3 regions of the Sinorhizobium sp. M4_45 genome follow, and region 3 is predicted to be linked to each of the others. Evidence: predicted binding sites of a transcription regulator. Region 3 holds the regulator's gene; each other region holds the start of a gene.
The links. The regulator LexA, encoded in region 3, represses DNA repair genes until DNA is damaged. The targets are predictions, from matches to a motif close to TGTTCNNNNTGTGTTCNG.

Region 1 (5,592 bases), 680 kb from region 3:
TCGAACCACTCGACGTGGCTGTCGCCCTCGAAGGCGAGGATATGGGTGGCAAGGCGGTCGAGGAACATGCGGTCGTGGCTGATGATAACGGCGCAACCCGCGAAGTTTTCGAGCGCATCTTCCAGTGCGGCCAGGGTCTCGGTGTCGAGGTCGTTGGTCGGTTCGTCGAGCAGGACGACGTTGCCGCCGGACTTCAGCATCTTGGCAAGGTGAACGCGGTTGCGCTGGCCGCCCGAAAGCGTGCCGACCTTCTGTTGCTGATCGCCGCCCTTGAAGTTGAAGGTCGAGCAATAGGCCCGCGAATTGACCTCGTGCTTGCCGAGCTTGATGATGTCGTTGCCGCCCGAGATTTCTTCCCAGACCGTCTTGTTGGCGTCGAGCGCATCGCGGCTCTGGTCGACATAGGCGAGCTGCACGCTGTCCCCGATCCGGATGGAACCGTCGTCGGGCTGCTCCTGGCCGGTGATCATGCGGAAGAGCGTCGTCTTGCCGGCGCCGTTCGGGCCGATGACGCCGACGATGCCGCCCGGCGGCAGCTTGAAGCTCAGGCCTTCGATCAGCAGCTGGTCGCCATAACCCTTGGAAATATTCTCCGCCTCGATGACCACCTGTCCCAGCCGTTCGCCCACGGGAATGACGATCTGCGCATCGCCCGGACGCCGGTCCGCAGCCGCCTCGACCAGCTCGTCATAGGCGCGAATACGAGCCTTGGACTTCGCCTGGCGGGCCTTGGGGCTTGAAGAGATCCACTCCTGCTCGCGGCTGATGGCCTTCTGGCGGGCAGCCTCTTCGCGTCCTTCCTGCGCCATGCGCTTGGCCTTCGCCTGCAGATAGGCGGAGTAGTTGCCCTCATAGGGAATGCCCCGTCCGCGGTCGAGTTCGAGAATCCAGCCTGTGACGTTGTCGAGGAAGTAGCGATCGTGCGTGACCATCAGCACGGCGCCCGGATATTCGCGCAGGTGTTTTTCGAGCCAGGCGATCGTTTCCGCGTCGAGGTGGTTGGTCGGTTCGTCGAGCAGAAGCAGTTCGGGCTGCGACAGCAGAAGCTTGCAAAGCGCCACGCGGCGCTTCTCACCGCCGGAGAGATTGGTGACCTCCGCATCGCCCGGAGGGCAACGCAACGCTTCCATCGCCATTTCCACCTGACTGTCGAGGTCCCAGAGGTTCTGGCTGTCGATGACGTCCTGGAGCTTGGCGCCCTCTTCCGCGGTTTCGTCGGAATAGTTCATCATCAGCTCGTTGTAGCGGTCGAGGATCGCCTTCTTGGCAGCCACCCCTTCCATCACGTTATCGAGCACGTTCTTCTGAGGATCGAGTTGCGGCTCCTGTGCGAGATAGCCGACCTTCGCACCTTCGGCGACCCAGGCCTCACCGGTATATTCGGTATCAAGGCCGGCCATGATCCGGAGCACGGTCGACTTACCGGCCCCGTTCGGGCCGAGAATGCCGATCTTCGCCTCCGGATAGAAGGAGAGATGGATGTTCTCGAGGACCTTCTTGTTACCGTAGGCCTTGTTCAGCCCGGCCATGTGATAGATGAATTGACGTGCCATAAAGGAAATGCTCCGCATCGGAAGGGAATTTTGCCCGCTATGTAGGCGAATTATGGTGGCGGGGCAACGCCAAAGGCCCTTGCCCCCACGCTCCCCCGCCGCCTCCTCAATGCGAATTGCGGTCCGGATCAGCCCCGCCCGGCAGCGTCTGCGACCCCCTTCGCGCATTTGAATTCCGTCGGCCCCGCCGCCTGGATCAAATCCGCCAGCTCGGCTTTGCCCGAGAGGTCGCCCGAGAGCCCGATCGTCAGCCCGGTAATCACGTCGCGGCCGTTCACCGACTGGCAACGCATGCGCACCCGGTCTCCGGCCCCCGCCCCGAAAGCCTGGTCGAAGGCCTGCTTGATCTGTTTTTCGTCGAGTTCCCTGCCGATCCCGCCGGCGAAGAGCGCACGCACCGCCGACCGGTTGAGCTCGTCCAGAAGCCGAAGCTGCAGCGCGAAGTAGTCCTCGGCGTTTGCCGTCTGGCAGGTACCGTTGCGCAGCCATTGGTGCCGGTCCAGACCGGACTTGACGCCTGGCATGGCGACGAGCAGGCGCTTGGCCGTCTCATCCCCCATGGCGACTTCCGGCAGTTCCAGCCAATCGCCCTTGCGGTCGCGCGCTTTCAGATCCGCCTCCACGCCGCAATAGCTCTTCTTGAGCGGCCATAGTCCATGAAGCGAGAAATTCGTGGCGTCGAAGCGCTCCGCGGTCTGATCGACGCATTCCTTGCGATCGGGCCGGGTCTCGCAGAATCCCGGCTGCCAACTCACGGCGAGGACATATTCCGTCCTTCCCGCGCCGGTTTCGCCCTCGCTCGCCTCACTCTCCTGAGCCGCAGCGAGGGGCGCATTCGCCAAACCCAGCGCCAGCGCCGCCAACCTGATCAGATGCATCATCGCCCTTGTCTTCATTGCCCCAAACCCTCTAAAGGAAACAAAACAGGAACAAATAACTCCATATACGGGAAAATTGCGACCCTGAATCGCATCTGCGGATTCGTTGTGATCTCATGCGCAACGAGCAACAAGCTGCGGTTGCCTTTCCCACCCAAATCGATTTGATATCCGCACGGCATCCGCAAGTGGGGGAGAGCGCATGGCATGTTCGGGCAGGTGAGGACGCATCGAAGCCCGACCGGCGCGACGCTCGGCTGGCGCCATTTCGGCGCCGCGGGCGAACCGCAAGGCATTCTCGTCATCAGCCACGGCCTTGCCGAGCATTCCGGCCGTTATGCCCGCTTTGCCGAAGCCATGGCCGGCCAAGGTTTCCACGTCTACGCCCATGACCACCGCGGCCACGGCACGAGCTGTGCCCCCGATGCATCTCCCGCCATGTTCGCGCAGCGGGACGGCGCGGCCAAGGTCGTCGCGGATCTCCGCGCGCTCCGCGATATGGCGGCGGCCAGCCATCCCGGCCTGCCGGTCGTGCTGTTCGGCCATTCGATGGGCGGCCTGATCGCGCTTAACGCCGCCGAAACCGATCCGGAACTCTACGACGCGCTTGCTGTGTGGAACTCCAATTTCCGGCCCGGCCTTGCCGGGCGCGGCGGCCAGTTGCTGCTGGCGATCGAGAAGATGCTGAAGGGTTCGGACGTGCCAAGTCCGCTCGTGACGAAACTCACCTTCGGTGCCTGGAGCACCAGCATCGCCGACCGGCAGACCGATTTCGATTGGCTCTCGCGCGATAAGAGCGAGGTTGCCAAATATCTCGAAGATCCGCTCTGTGGTTTCGACCCGACCGTATCGCTGTGGCTCGACGTATTCGCCTTCGCCTTTGCCGGCGCCCGCTCCGACCGGCTGTCGCGGCTGCCCTCCAGCCTGCCGGTTCACCTCGCCGGCGGCAGCGCCGATCCTTCCACCCTCAACGGAGAGGCCGTTCGCTGGCTGGGCAACCGCATGAAAGCGCGGGGCATGACGGATGTCACGATCGTAATTCACGAGGGCATGCGCCACGAAACGCTGAACGAGATTGGACGGGAAAAAGCGATGACGGAGTTCGCCGCCTGGTGCCTGAAGGCAGTCGGGGGAAAGCGGCACCGTCCATGAGCGAGCTCTCCCTTTCCAAGGCGGCAATCGACCACAACCGGATCTCCTACGGCCTGACGCTGATGGTCCTTTCGGTGTTGCTGTCGCCGCTGATCGACATCTTCTCGAAGCTCGCCATAGCGACGGTTCCCTCGGCCGAGATCACGGCGGCCCGCTTCCTGCTGCAGATCGTCTTCATCCTGCCGATCGTCCTTCTGCGCGGCACGCTGTTTGATCTCACCTGGCGCAAGAGTGCGCTGCATGCGCTGCGCGGCGGCCTTTTGGTGGTGACCATGCTTTCCTTCATCACCACGCTGAAGGTCATGGAGGTGGCCGATGCCATCGCCATCTTCTTCGTGGAACCGATCATCCTCACCATTCTCGGCAGCATTTTCCTCAAGGAGACGATCGGCTGGCGCCGTTACACCGCCTGCGCTGTCGGCTTCCTCGGTTCGCTGCTCGTCATCCAGCCGAGCATGCAGGAAGTTGGTTGGGTCGCGCTTCTGCCGATCGTCGCCGCCTTCGGTCTCGCCGTTTTCCTGCTCGTGACGCGCATGGTCGCGCAGAACGAGGATCCCTGGTCGATGCAGTTCCATGCCGGCATCTGGGGAGGCCTCTTCTGTCTCGCGCTGCTCTGGTTCGGCGAGGGCAGCGGATCGAGCGTCTTCGATCCGGTCTGGCCGGACGGGCGCGCCTGGTACTTTCTGTTGGGAGTCGGCGTCACCGCGACGATCTCCGGCGTGCTCGGCGTCTATGCCTATCGGGCGGCGCCGGCCTCGGTGCTCGCGCCGCTGCAATATCTCGAGATCGTCTCGGCGACGATTTTCGGCTGGCTCGTCTTCGGCGATCTGCCGGACGCGCTGAAATGGCTGGGGATCGCGATCATCATCGGCTCAGGACTTTATATCATCTGGCGCGAGCGACAGGTGCAGAAGACGGCGGGTATCGCGCCGGTGTCGCCGGCGATCTGACAGCGGCGAAACAGGACAGCATTTGGGAGGTGCACATGGAAACGGGCGGACAACTGGTGGTGGAGGCGCTTGCCGCAAACGGGGTGAAGCGCATCTCTTGCGTACCGGGAGAAAGCTATCTGGCGGTGCTCGATGCGCTTTATGACGCCGACATCGAGGTCGTCGTTTGCCGGCAGGAGGGCGGGGCCGCAATGATGGCGGATGCCTGGGGCCGGCTGACGGGCGAGCCCGGCATCTGCATGGTCACCCGCGGCCCCGGCGCGACCAATGCCTCCGCCGGACTCCACGTGGCCCGGCAGGACTCGGTTCCGATGATCCTCTTCATCGGCCAGGTACAGCGCGACGCCCGCGAGCGGGAGGCTTTTCAGGAAATCGAGTATCGCCGGGCCTTTACCGAAGTCGCAAAATGGGTCGGCGAAATCGACGATCCGGCGCGCATCCCGGAATTCGTGACGCGTGCCTTCGCCGTCGCGACGTCCGGCCGTCCCGGCCCCGTGGTCCTGACCTTGCCGGAAGACATGCTGACACAGAGCGCCGAAGCACCGGCCGCACGCGCTTACCGGCCGGTGGAAAGCCACCCCGGCCCAGGCCAGATCTCTCAGCTTGCAGAGCTTCTCTCCACCGCGAAAAGGCCGATCGCCATTCTCGGCGGTACTCGCTGGTCCGCCGAGGCCGTAGCCGGATTCCAGAGCTTCGCCGAGCGTTGGCAGCTGCCTGTCGGCTGCTCCTTCCGCCGCCAGATGCTTTTCGACCACCTGCATCCAAACTATGCGGGCGATGTCGGCATCGGCATCAACCCGTCGCTGGCAGGCGAAATCCGGGATGCCGACCTCGTCCTCCTCGTCGGCGGGCGGTTCTCGGAGATGCCTTCCTCCGGCTACACGCTGATCGACGTCCCCTACCCGAGGCAGACCCTGGTGCATGTCCATCCGGATCCGGGCGAACTCGGCCGGGTCTACCGTCCGGACCTCGCAATTGCCGCGAGCCCGCGCGACTTCGTCGCGGCGCTCTCTAGCCTGACGCCTGCGGCCGAGCCCCATTGGTCCGCCCGCACCGGGG
Region 2 (5,592 bases), on a different contig from region 3:
TGCCGACCGGCACGACAGTCGGCATCGGCTTCTTCGGGAAGCTTCTCGCCGTCGACCTGGTGAGCTGGCTGCTGCCGATCGTGCTGATTGCCGTCCTCTCGCGCCCGCTCGGCTTTTCCGTCCTGGTGGTGCCGGTAATCGTCACGACCAATTGGCTCCAGGTCCCGTTGACCTATGCCATGGCGGTTCCGGCCGCGTTGCTGCTGGTCATACCCGGCAGCGCCGGTATGGCAGCCCTGTTGTGGCTTCTGCTGCTCGTCGCCAGCTCGGCGCTGCTCTTCCGCCTCTTGCGGACCGTTACCGCCAAGCAGAACCTGCTCGCCGCCGCCCTTGCCGCGATCTTTCTGCTGTCACCGCTGATGATCATGCAGTTCCTGCAGCGCCTGCTCGGCTTGATGCCGGGTTGAGCGGCGGCGTTCGTGAAAGCCCCGCATCCGCCAGATGATGTGGAGAAGGTGGCCGGCAGGCCGGATGAGCGGCTGCTGTTTCCAGCTTAGTAATCCACCCGCATGAAATAAAGCCCGTCGGGCGGGGCGACCGGGCCGCACGCCTTGCGGTCGCGTGCTTCGAGTGCGGTCTGCAGGTCATCCGGCGTCCACTTGCCCTCGCCCACGAGCTTCAGGGAGCCCGCGAAGGAACGGATCTGGTTGTGGAGAAAGCTTTGTGCCGTGGCGCGGATTTCGATGAGCTCGCCCGCACGGGTCACGTCCAGCCGGTCGAGCGTGCGCAAGGGGCTCGTCGCCTGACAGTGGGCCGAGCGGAAGGTGGTGAAATCGTGATGGCCGACGAGGCGCTGCGCCGCCTCGTGCATGGCGTCGTGATCCAGCGGCTTCGGCACCCACCAGGCGCGCCGCGCCTCCAGCGCCAGTGGCGACCGGCGGGAAACGATCCGATAGAGATAATGCCGGCGGATTGCAGAGAAACGCGCATCGAAATCGCCGGGGGCTTCCGCGACATCGAGGATCGAGACCCGCTCGCCGGCGAGCGCCAGATGCGCGTTGAGGGCGTTTTGCAGCGTGTACGACTTCCACTCGCGCGTGAGATCGAGATGCGCCACCTGCCCCCTGGCATGAACGCCGGAATCGGTGCGCCCGGCGCCGCGGATCGAGACCGTCTCGCGGGTGAGCGACAGGACCGCCTTCTCGATGGCGCCCTGGATCGAGGGACCGTTGTCCTGCCTCTGCCAGCCGACATAATCGGAACCGTCATATTCGACGGTCAGGCGATAGCGGGGCATCAGGCGATCCTCGCGCCGGCAGCGATGGGCGTGCCGCGCAGGAAATCGGCCGAGGCGAGCGCCTTGCCGCCCGCACGCTGCAATCTCGTCAGCCGCACCGCGCCTTCTCCGCAGGCGATGCTGAGAGTACTGTCAAGCACTTCTCCGGCAGCACCTTTCCCTTCCGACATTTCGGAGCCAAGCACCTTGACGCGTTCCTGGCGGCCGGCAATGTCGAGTTCGAACCAGGCGCCGGGAAAAGGCGAGAGGCCGCGGATATGGTTGTGCACCTCGGTCGCCGGCCGGGAAAAATCGATCCGGGTCTCTTCCTTCGAAATCTTGGCGGCATAGGCGACGCCCTCTTGCGCCTGCGGCGTGAGCGGAAGCTCGCCGGCCTCGAGCCTGGCCATGGCCTCCGTCATCAGCACCGCTCCGACCTGCATCAGCCGGTCGTGCAATTCGCCGGCCGTCATCGTCTGGTCGATCGGAACCGACTGCGCGAGAGCCACGGGACCGGTATCGAGCCCCTTGTCCATTTTCATCACCATCATACCGGTCTCACGGTCGCCGGCCATGATCGCCCTCTGGATCGGCGCCGCCCCCCGCCAGCGCGGCAGGAGCGAGGCATGGCCGTTATAGCAGCCGTAGCGGGTCCCGGAGAGTATTTCCTCCGGCAGCAGCAGCCCGTAGGCGACGACGACCGCCACGTCCGCACCGAAATCCCGGAAGGTCTGACGGTCCGCGGCGTCCTTGAAGTTGACGGGCGTCAACACCGGAATGCCGAGGTGCTCGGCAGCCTGATGCACGGAGGATTTCTTGAGGTCGAGGCCGCGCCGGCCGGCCGGCCGCGGCGGCTGCGTATAGACGGCGGCGATCTCGTGACCCGCCCCGGCGAGCGCCAGGAGCGTCGGTACGGAAAATTCCGGCGTGCCCATGAAGATGATGCGAAGCGGCAAGTGGCGGCCTCCGTCTCTTTCGATTGCCCGTGAGCGGGCGGCGGCTCCAGGTTGAATGCGGCCGCGACGCTAGATCACGATGTTTCGGGCCGGGTCGACCTAAGACATGAACGGATCAGATCGCCTTTGCGCCGCGCGTCTTGGCCGCCTTGGTGAACCTGCGAATCACCATATCTCGCTTGAGCTTGGAGATGTAATCGATGAACAGGACGCCGTTCAGATGGTCGATCTCGTGCTGCAGGCAGGTGGCGAGCAGGCCCTCGGCCTCGACCGCCTGTTCCTTGCCCTCGCGATCGACATACTCGACCGTGATCGCGGCGGGTCGCTCGACCTCGGCGTAATAGTCGGGGATCGAAAGGCAGCCTTCCTCATAGACCGAACGCTCCTCGGACGAGCGGACGACCTTCGGATTGATGAAGACGAGCGGCTGTTTCTCCTCTCCCTCCTTCGTCACATCCAGAACCAGGAGGCGCTTCGGCACGCCGATCTGTATCGCGGCGAGACCGATGCCCGGCGCGTCGTACATGGTTTCCAGCATATCGTCGGCGAGCCGGCGAATGTCGGCGTCAATGGTCTCCACCGGTGTCGACACCTGGCGCAGAACCGGATCGGGAAGAATGATGAGCGGCTTGATCGTCATGTCGATCCCCATAGCCGATCTTTCCCTCGACGCGCAAGAAAATTGCCATTGCGAAACCCGTGGCGCTCCAAAGGGGAACGACCGGCCGCGAAAATGTATGTTCTCGTTTTGATCTGGTTTTCGCACGCGAATCTGTTAGTCTGCGGCCATGGAGCCCATCCCCTTTTCCTTCGATCGGCCGCTGTTCCTCATCGGCGCCCTGCCCGTCACGGCCGGCCTCCTCGTCACAGCCGCCGCCCTTCTCGTGGTGCTGTTCTCGGCCATTATGGTGCGGCGCGCCCGTTCGGCTCGCGCGATCGACCGCGAAGAGCAAATGTCGGCGCTCATCGCGGCGCAGACGGAGATGCAGGGACGGATCGCGGCCATGACCGAGGTGCTGGGCGCCCGGCAGGCGGAACTGAACCAGTCGCTCAGCCAGCGCATCGACGGGATGACGCATCGCATCGGCGCCTCGATCAGCGAGCAGACGAAGGCGACGCACGAAAATCTGCGGCGGCTCCAGGAGCGGCTCGCGGTGATCGACAACGCGCAGAACAACATCCAGTCGCTCGCCAAGGATATGGCCGGGCTGCAGAGCATCCTCGCCAACAAGCAGACGCGCGGCGCCTTCGGACAGTCGCGCATGGAGGCGATCGTCGCGGACGGCCTGCCGATGGGCGCCTTCGCCTTCCAGGCGACGCTTTCCAACGGCGCGCGGCCGGACTGCACCATCCGCATGCCGAACGGCCAGCCGCCACTGGTCATCGACGCGAAGTTTCCGCTCGAGGCCTGGAATTCCATGAGGGACGCGGCGAGCGCCGAACGGCGGCAACAGGCCGCGCAGGCCTTCCGCCGCGACATGGAGGTGCATATCCGCGATATCTCCGGCAAATATCTCCTGCCGGGCGAGACCCAGGATACGGCCTTCCTCTTCGTTCCCTCCGAATCGATCTTCGCCGAAATCCATGAGCATTTCGAGGCGATCGTCCAGAAGGCGCACCGCCAGCGGATCGTCATCGTCTCTCCGTCGCTCCTGCTCCTCTCGATCCAGGTCATCCAGGCGATCCTGAAAGACGCCCGCATGCGGGAGCAGGCCCACCTGATACAGGGCGAAGTCGTACGGCTGATGGAAGACCTCTCGCGTCTCGATGAGCGCGTACGCAAGCTCCAGGGCCATTTCGCCATGACGCAGAAGGATGTCGAGGACATCCTGATCTCCTCGGACAAGCTGACCCGTCGGGGCGCCAAGATCGAGGCGCTCGAGCTGCAGGCCGAGGGCGATCCGAGACAGGGCGAAAAGCCGGGCGACGGCAGCGGGCGCCCGATGGACGGGCGCATGGGGCAATTGAAGCTGAGAGTGGTTGACGAGGACTGACGGCGTCGGGCACTCTCCGGCAAATGCGTGTGTCGCGCGAAACCGTGCAGCGGTTTGGAATGACGACAGGCGAAAAACAAAGAAGCCGACGGGACGCCTCCACATGATCACTGTTTTTGGATCCATCAACATGGATCTGATCGCCACCACCGCACGCCTTCCGAAGCCCGGCGAAACTGTTGCCGGAATGGACTTTTCCACTGCGGCGGGTGGCAAGGGCGCAAACCAGGCGCTCGCGGCGCGCCGCGCCGGCGCCTCGGTGCGCATGGCAGGTGCCGTCGGCTCCGACGCCTTCGCCGAGGGCGCGCTGGCGCTGCTCAAGGAGGCCGGCACCGATCTCGATCTGACGAAGACCGTCGGCGAGCCGACCGGCACGGCACACATCATCGTCGGCGGCGACGGCGAAAACGTCATCGTTGTGGTCGCCAGCGCCAACGCACGCGTGAGCGAGGACGACGCCGTGAACGCTGTTGCAAGAATGTCTGCTGCCGACACGCTGATGCTCCAGCTCGAAATTCCAGCTGCCTCGGTGGAAAAGGCACTCTCCGAAGCAAAACGGCGCGGCGTCCGATCGATCATCAACATCGCGCCGCTGACGCCGGATGCGGCGCGCCTCGGCCGCATGGCCGATATCGTCATTGCCAACGAGACCGAGTTCGAGCTGCTCGCCGGCAAAGCGGGCATCGCCGGCGCCGAGCGGGAAGAGGCTATGAAGGGGCTGCACGCCGAGACCCGCCAGACCGTGATCGTAACGCTTGGCGCTGAGGGCGTGGTGGCGATTCACGAAGGCGAACTCCATCGCGCGAAGGGGCTCACGATCGAGCCCGTCGATACGGTCGGTGCCGGAGATACCTTCTGCGGCTATCTCGCCGCCGGCCTCGACGCCGGCCTCGCATTTTCAGAAGCGCTCCGCCGCGCCGCCGTTGCGGGATCGCTGGCCTGCCTCAAGCCCGGCGCGCAGCCCTCGATACCGCTTGCCGCCGAGGTCGCCGCCCGGCTCTAGCGCACCTTGCAGGAAAGTGTGCCACCGTTTTCCGTCCGGAAGCGCACAGGTTCAGACTGTTTCAGTGTTTCCATGAAACATTGAAACGCGCTGAAATACCGTGAGATAAGCGCCCGCCGGCAAGGCCGACGCGCAAATCCTGCCGCTTGAACCCGGAATCAGGTGCGGCGTTGGCCGTATTTTAATCTTTGATCGTCTAATCAGGTCAGCGAGAAGGCCAACTCCGGTTCGGCCGCTCCTCCATGCCGGTCGGCATCTGGCGCTCCATGAGGGAGCTTCACCCACAGTTCCGAATATGTCGCGCCGCGGGTTCAGCACCTGCGGACCTCTCAGTGCGTGAGGATTTCATGTTCAAGTTCCAAGCCAGATCGCTGGCGACAAAATTGATCGCGGTGACGGGAGGCACGATCGCCCTCGTGCTGC
Region 3 (5,592 bases):
GAGATCGTGCTCGGCAAATGGCGGATGAGCCTGCCCAACTCGCCGGCATTGCGCGTGCTCATCGGCGTTCTGCTCGTCTTCGGCGGTCTGCTCGGTTTTCTGCCCATCCTGGGCTTCTGGATGGTTCCTCTGGGCCTGCTCGTGCTTTCGCACGATATTCCCTCGATGCGCCGACGGCGGCGCAAGCTGGCCGTATGGTGGGCCCGATGGCGCAGCAAGCCGAACTCGTCCGGCAGATCCTGAGAGGTGGGCCTCGCGAAGAGTTCCGCCAGCATCCGGATGCAGCGCATTTCAGTCGGCGGAATTGCGCGGCTTTCGACGTCGTTTGGGCAGGAGGGCGACAATGACGCAGGCGAGGACCAAAGCGACCGGCCAGAAATCGGTGGCCTGGTCCCAACTCCACCTCCACATTTCATAGCCCTCCAGGTGAGGCGGCGGCAGCTTTGCGCTGATCTCGAAATCACGTTTCTCGCGGCCGTGGAAGTGTCCGATGGCGAAGGCGAGGCCGATGATCAGCGCCAGCCTTCTCGGCGCAATCGCCATGAACAGGAGGGCGACGACTGCTGCAATACAGAAGCCCTCGACCACATGCCCGAGCCAGTCGAAGTGGCGCTGAATGTAGCCCCAAGGAATATCCATCACGTCGCGCTTCGAGTGCCGCCTCCCGATGAGGCCGGCCGAGGGACCGCTATATCACAACCGCCGATCACGAGACCACACGATCCTCGAGGTTTCGCCCTTCGCGGACGTCTTCGGGAGCGTGGGCGAGCTCGTCCTTCTTCCAGTATCCGGGCGCTGAGTGTGGTCGCAAAGTACAACTTGTAGTTAATCCAAAGTGGTCAATAGACAGGAACATCACGTTCGGCAACATTGGAGCGCTTTCAGGAAAAGGGTGTAACGGTCTTCCGTAGGAAGTCCGTATTTTCATAGCGTTAGCTCGTCACTCCGACGGGGCCCGACGAAGTCGGCGCCGCGAAGGCCGTCCGGGTTTCCCAAGACGAGCATCGCTTACTGTACAGCACTGTGGAGAGAAAAATGGCGCATCTGATCGGTGGCATCGCCCCTTGGCTCGGGCTGGACAACCACATCTTCGGAACGAACGATCCGGACATTATCTTCGGAGACCCGTTCACGACCGGCAATAGCCTGGGAGTCTCCGAAATCGGCGGCTTCCTGTCTTCGGGGCAGGGTGGCCGCGACAGCCTTGACGGCCTTGGGGGCAACGACACGCTCTTCGGCGACGCTTGGACGATCTCCAATCAGGGGCGTGGTGGCGACGACCAGCTCGACGGCGGCGCCGGCGACGACACGCTGTACGGCGATGCCTTCCAGATCGATGCGATTGATTCCGCTATCGTCGCCGGAGGGAATGATCGTCTCTCGGGCGGCAAAGGCAACGATACACTCTATGGCGATGGCTACAATTGCCTCAGAGGACGTGGTGGAGACGACTGGCTCGACGGCGGCGCCGGAGACGATACTCTCTCGGGCGACGCTTTCTCCCTGGGCGATTTTTTCGTTGGCGGGAACGATCGACTCCAGGGCGGAGAGGGCCATGACAAGCTCTACGGCGATGGCCTCGACCAGGGCGTCGTGGAATCCGGGATTGGCGGGAACGACCACCTCTATGGTGATTCGGGCAATGACTTTCTCGTTGGAGACATTCTTTTCTCACGTGGCGGCAGTGGCGGCGACGACCTGCTCGACGGAGGCAAAGGCAATGACGTCCTGTATGGCGATGCAGAGGTCGGCGTGGACACCGCGGGTGGGAACGACCTCTTGATCGGCGGCACCGGTAACGATCAGCTCTGGGGCGATGGTCGACTGACCGCAGCCTTCGCGGTCGAGACCGGTGCCGATCAGTTCCTGTTTTCACGAAACAGTGGTCGGGATGAGATCTTCGACTTTGAATTGGACAAGGACGTCATCCAAATCGCTGGCTATGGCTACGACGACTTCGCTGATTTTTTGCCCAACATCGGCAACGATGCTGACGGGAACGCTGTCCTGCAGTTGAATGGTACCGTCGATCAGGTCACTCTGATCGGCATCCACGCCGCCGACCTCAGCGCTGCCAACTTCGTCTTTGCGGGCGCGGATTTCGCCTTCGTCTGACGGAGGTAAGATTTGTCGGCAACAAAGCTGAATAGCGGTGGATTTTTTGGAGGCCTCGCCCGGAATTGAACCGGGGTACAAGGATTTGCAGTCCTCTGCGTCACCACTCCGCCACGAGGCCTCTACGATTTGCGATTTTTCAAATCGTGGCGCGGATTTAGAATGATTGCCCGCAATCCGCAAGAGGGTACATTTGGAATAGGGTCTTTTTTATTCTGTATAAATAGGGCTTCGGTTCTGTGGAGGCGTGGCCATAGCGCCCCAAGGCGCAATGGCCCCACTTCTAACGCTTTGAAATTGCGTACTTCCGTGGGAAACACCTGCACACCTGGTCGGGAGGCTAGTGGTACCGCCGGATGAGGCCGACAAGCCTGCCTTGGATCTTGACCCGATCCGGACCGAATATCCGCGTCTCGTAAGCCGGATTGGCGGCTTCGAGCGCAATTGAGGCGCCCTTGCGACGGAAACGCTTCAGAGTTGCTTCCTCGTCGTCGATCAGGGCGACGACGATATCCCCGGGGGTGGCAGTGCTTCCGTTCCGGATGATCACCGTATCGCCATCGAGGATGCCGGCCTCGATCATCGAATCACCCTTGATCTCGAGAGCGTAGTGCTCGCCGCTGCCGATCATTTCGACCGGTACGGAAATATCGTGCATGTTGTTCTGGATTGCGGAAATCGGCACGCCGGCGGCAATGCGGCCCATGACCGGAACAGCGACCGACGCGATCTCGGCCGGGGGCGCCGGTTTCGGTGCGGGGGGCGGGGCCGCAGGCTTGCCCAGACTGCCTTCGATCACGCTCGGCGAAAAGCCGCGGCGGACCTGCGAAACACCGGCATAGGCCTCCGGCAGCTTGATGACTTCGAGGGCTCGAGCGCGATTCGGTAGCCGGCGAATGAACCCGCGCTCTTCGAGTGCGGTGATCAGACGATGGATGCCCGATTTGGAGGCAAGGTCGAGGGCATCTTTCATCTCGTCGAAGGACGGCGGAACCCCGGATTCCTTCATTCGTTCATGAATGAACAGAAGCAATTCCTGTTGCTTGCGGGTCAGCATGGCGTCACTCCAGAATCGCGAAACAAATCAAGAACAGAACCTATCTGTTCCATATGTGTTCCGCAAGTGCCTAAAATTCCGTGAATACCGCTTGCTGCTGAATGCCTGCCCGCTTCCGATCCGGCGTGTCGTTGGCGATCGCTCGGAATGTCGGGGCAGGGGGCGATACGCTCTCGCATGTTTGGCTTACAGCGGCCGCCCCAGTCGCTCGCCTATGCCATGCTAATAGGCAAGCCGCAGTCCGCCCGGCGTAAGAACGTCGAATTCAGGCTCGGGATAGGGCCCGTACCACTGGGTATAGGTCGTGTTGGTCGAGCCTGTGCTGGCGCACCCCGAAAGGGCGAAGAGGGAAAAAATTACGGCTGCCACCAAAGATTTAACAGGCATGTTTTTCTCCACTCGCGGGAGTTGCCCAGACCTCGAACGGGTCAGACTAAAACTTTCTCTCAAATCAGCTTTTTTGGCAAGCGCGCCGAGCCGCGGCATCGCCCGGGCTCTGGCAACCTGACGTCCGGCATCGGTGGAAGTTACCTCAGGTAAGACCTGTCACCTAGGTGTCCGGGTTGGACAAGAGGGGAATGGTGGAGTCGAAGGGAGTCGAACCCTCGACCTCCGCAGTGCGATTGCGGCGCTCTCCCAACTGAGCTACGACCCCACTGGTCACTCGTTGTATAAGATTTTTCGGCCCCGCGCGCCAGTGCATTCCGTCTTCCGGCTTCACCCTTGCTGCCCGGTAGGGCACGCTGCAATTCATCCACCCGAATATCGCCCCTTCGCGATGGAGTCCCAAAGCAGCTTCTTCCGCTCCGGCAGGTGACGCAAAGCGTCGGAAGGGCAGGGCAGCCACGAGCCTTGCGGGTGGGGAAGACGGCCATCAGTGACGAGAAGCTGGGAATTCCGGCGTGCCCGGATCAATTCTGAAATGGCGGAAGAGGTGGGATTCGAACCCACGGTGCGCTTTCACGCACGCCGGTTTTCAAGACCGGTGCCTTAAACCGCTCGGCCACTCTTCCGGGTGATTGCGGAGCTTCGTGAAATTCGTTTCCGAGTTCTCGATTGACCGGCGATCGCTACCGGGTTTGCTGCCCATTCACCAACGGCTGGCTTTTTAGCAGCTTTGATCACAGCGTCAACTTGCTCTGGAGCATTTGCTTGCATTCGAGGCGTGCCGCGCCGCATACGCCCGTGGCACGGTTGTGGGCTATCGTCACGGGCGGAGTCCGCTGTCCGGCGCCGCAGGCGGACTTTCGTCGCCTGCCCGGGCGACGTAGGCCGCGACGTCCCGGCTTCTGCCGTCCAGGAGCGCCGCTCCGGCAAGCAGATAAACGGCAATCGCCAACATCGACAGGAGCATTATGCCTAAGGGCAGGCCGGTTGCCGCCCGTCGCTCCGGCGGCCCATAATCGTATCTGTCGTCCATTGCGATATCCTCTCGGACGTTGGGCCGGAGCACGGGGCAGCACGCCAACCGGGGACGGAGCCTCAGAGTTGCACCGACGGGAAGCTTCGGCCAGCTCTGAGGCCGCCGCACCCCGCGGCCGACGAGCCGCGTGGGTGCTTATTGCGATATGTGTCGGCAGGGGAACCCGGCAACGGGTTTCGGACCTTTGGCGCGCTCTATCGGACTATGGTCCAGCGGCTCATTTACGTTCCGTAAACCATAGCGAGCGTTTTTTAGCGTCCGTTCGTCCTCCGGTTCGCAATTTCGCCTTGTTGTTGTCATGATTGTTCGGCTGTTCCGTTTCGGGACGGCGAAGTTCTCGCGGGGGAACTACTGCACGATTGCGACGATCGTTGCGCGTTCGGTCGGATGCGTGAGCGCTGCAGGAGCGGATTTCGGGTGCGGCTTTGCGAATGATCTTGTGGGACAGATGACATCCAATAACGGTGCGGCATATCTTGTGAGGGGGCTCCGTCTCGCAGCGGTTCCGTTGCTTTGCGCGGTGCTTGCGGCCTGCGGATCGACGACGTCGAGCGTCAAGAAGACCAAGTCGCGGAGCAAGGAATACTTCGCCGAGTCCGTCTATGGCGTCAAAGCCAGCCCCAGAGTCGCTACCGGAAACAACATTCCCAAGGGCGGTGGCCGCTACCAGGTAGGCAAACCCTATCAGGTCAAAGGCAAGTGGTATCAGCCGAAGGAGGATTTCGGCTACAACAAGAGCGGGATGGCCTCCTGGTACGGGTCTGCCTTCCATGGCCGGCTGACGGCCAATGGCGAGGTCTATGACAAGCATCACCTTTCGGCCGCTCACCCGACGTTTCCGCTGCCGAGCTATGCGCGCGTGACCAACCTGGAGAACGGCACGTCCGTCATCGTGCGTGTCAATGATCGCGGCCCCTATGAATACGGCCGGATCATCGACGTCTCTTCGAAAACCGCCGACCTGCTGGACATCAAGCGCAAGGGAAGCGCCAATGTT

Region 1: a site for LexA is predicted at 2,468-2,485, ahead of CN933_RS01980 (ribonuclease T2). Genes of this name have one in related genera too.
Region 2: a site for LexA is predicted at 2,911-2,928, ahead of CN933_RS14745 (DNA recombination protein RmuC). Genes of this name have one in related genera too.

What each region holds. Positions count from the first base shown of each region.
Region 1 covers NZ_NWVE01000001.1:409,989-415,580, reverse strand. The annotation lists gene ettA (energy-dependent translational throttle protein EttA) at 1-1,553, opposite strand, end outside; gene CN933_RS01980 (ribonuclease T2) at 1,682-2,449, opposite strand; gene CN933_RS01975 (alpha/beta fold hydrolase) at 2,639-3,583, shown strand; gene CN933_RS01970 (DMT family transporter) at 3,580-4,533, shown strand; gene CN933_RS01965 (thiamine pyrophosphate-binding protein) at 4,569-5,592, shown strand, end outside.
Region 2 covers NZ_NWVE01000004.1:347,440-353,031, reverse strand. The annotation lists gene CN933_RS14765 (hypothetical protein) at 1-407, shown strand, start outside; gene truA (tRNA pseudouridine(38-40) synthase TruA) at 494-1,237, opposite strand; gene fmt (methionyl-tRNA formyltransferase) at 1,237-2,172, opposite strand; gene def (peptide deformylase) at 2,288-2,812, opposite strand; gene CN933_RS14745 (DNA recombination protein RmuC) at 2,961-4,166, shown strand; gene CN933_RS14740 (ribokinase) at 4,270-5,169, shown strand; gene CN933_RS14735 (methyl-accepting chemotaxis protein) at 5,517-5,592, shown strand, end outside.
Region 3 covers NZ_NWVE01000001.1:1,088,967-1,094,558, forward strand. The annotation lists gene CN933_RS05555 (membrane protein) at 1-243, shown strand, start outside; gene CN933_RS05560 (hypothetical protein) at 292-639, opposite strand; gene CN933_RS05565 (calcium-binding protein) at 1,036-2,115, shown strand; tRNA gene CN933_RS05570 (tRNA-Cys) at 2,163-2,236, opposite strand; gene lexA (transcriptional repressor LexA) at 2,456-3,172, opposite strand; gene CN933_RS05580 (hypothetical protein) at 3,395-3,559, opposite strand; tRNA gene CN933_RS05585 (tRNA-Ala) at 3,752-3,827, opposite strand; tRNA gene CN933_RS05590 (tRNA-Ser) at 4,096-4,185, opposite strand; gene CN933_RS05595 (hypothetical protein) at 4,380-4,592, opposite strand; gene CN933_RS05600 (septal ring lytic transglycosylase RlpA family protein) at 5,044-5,592, shown strand, end outside.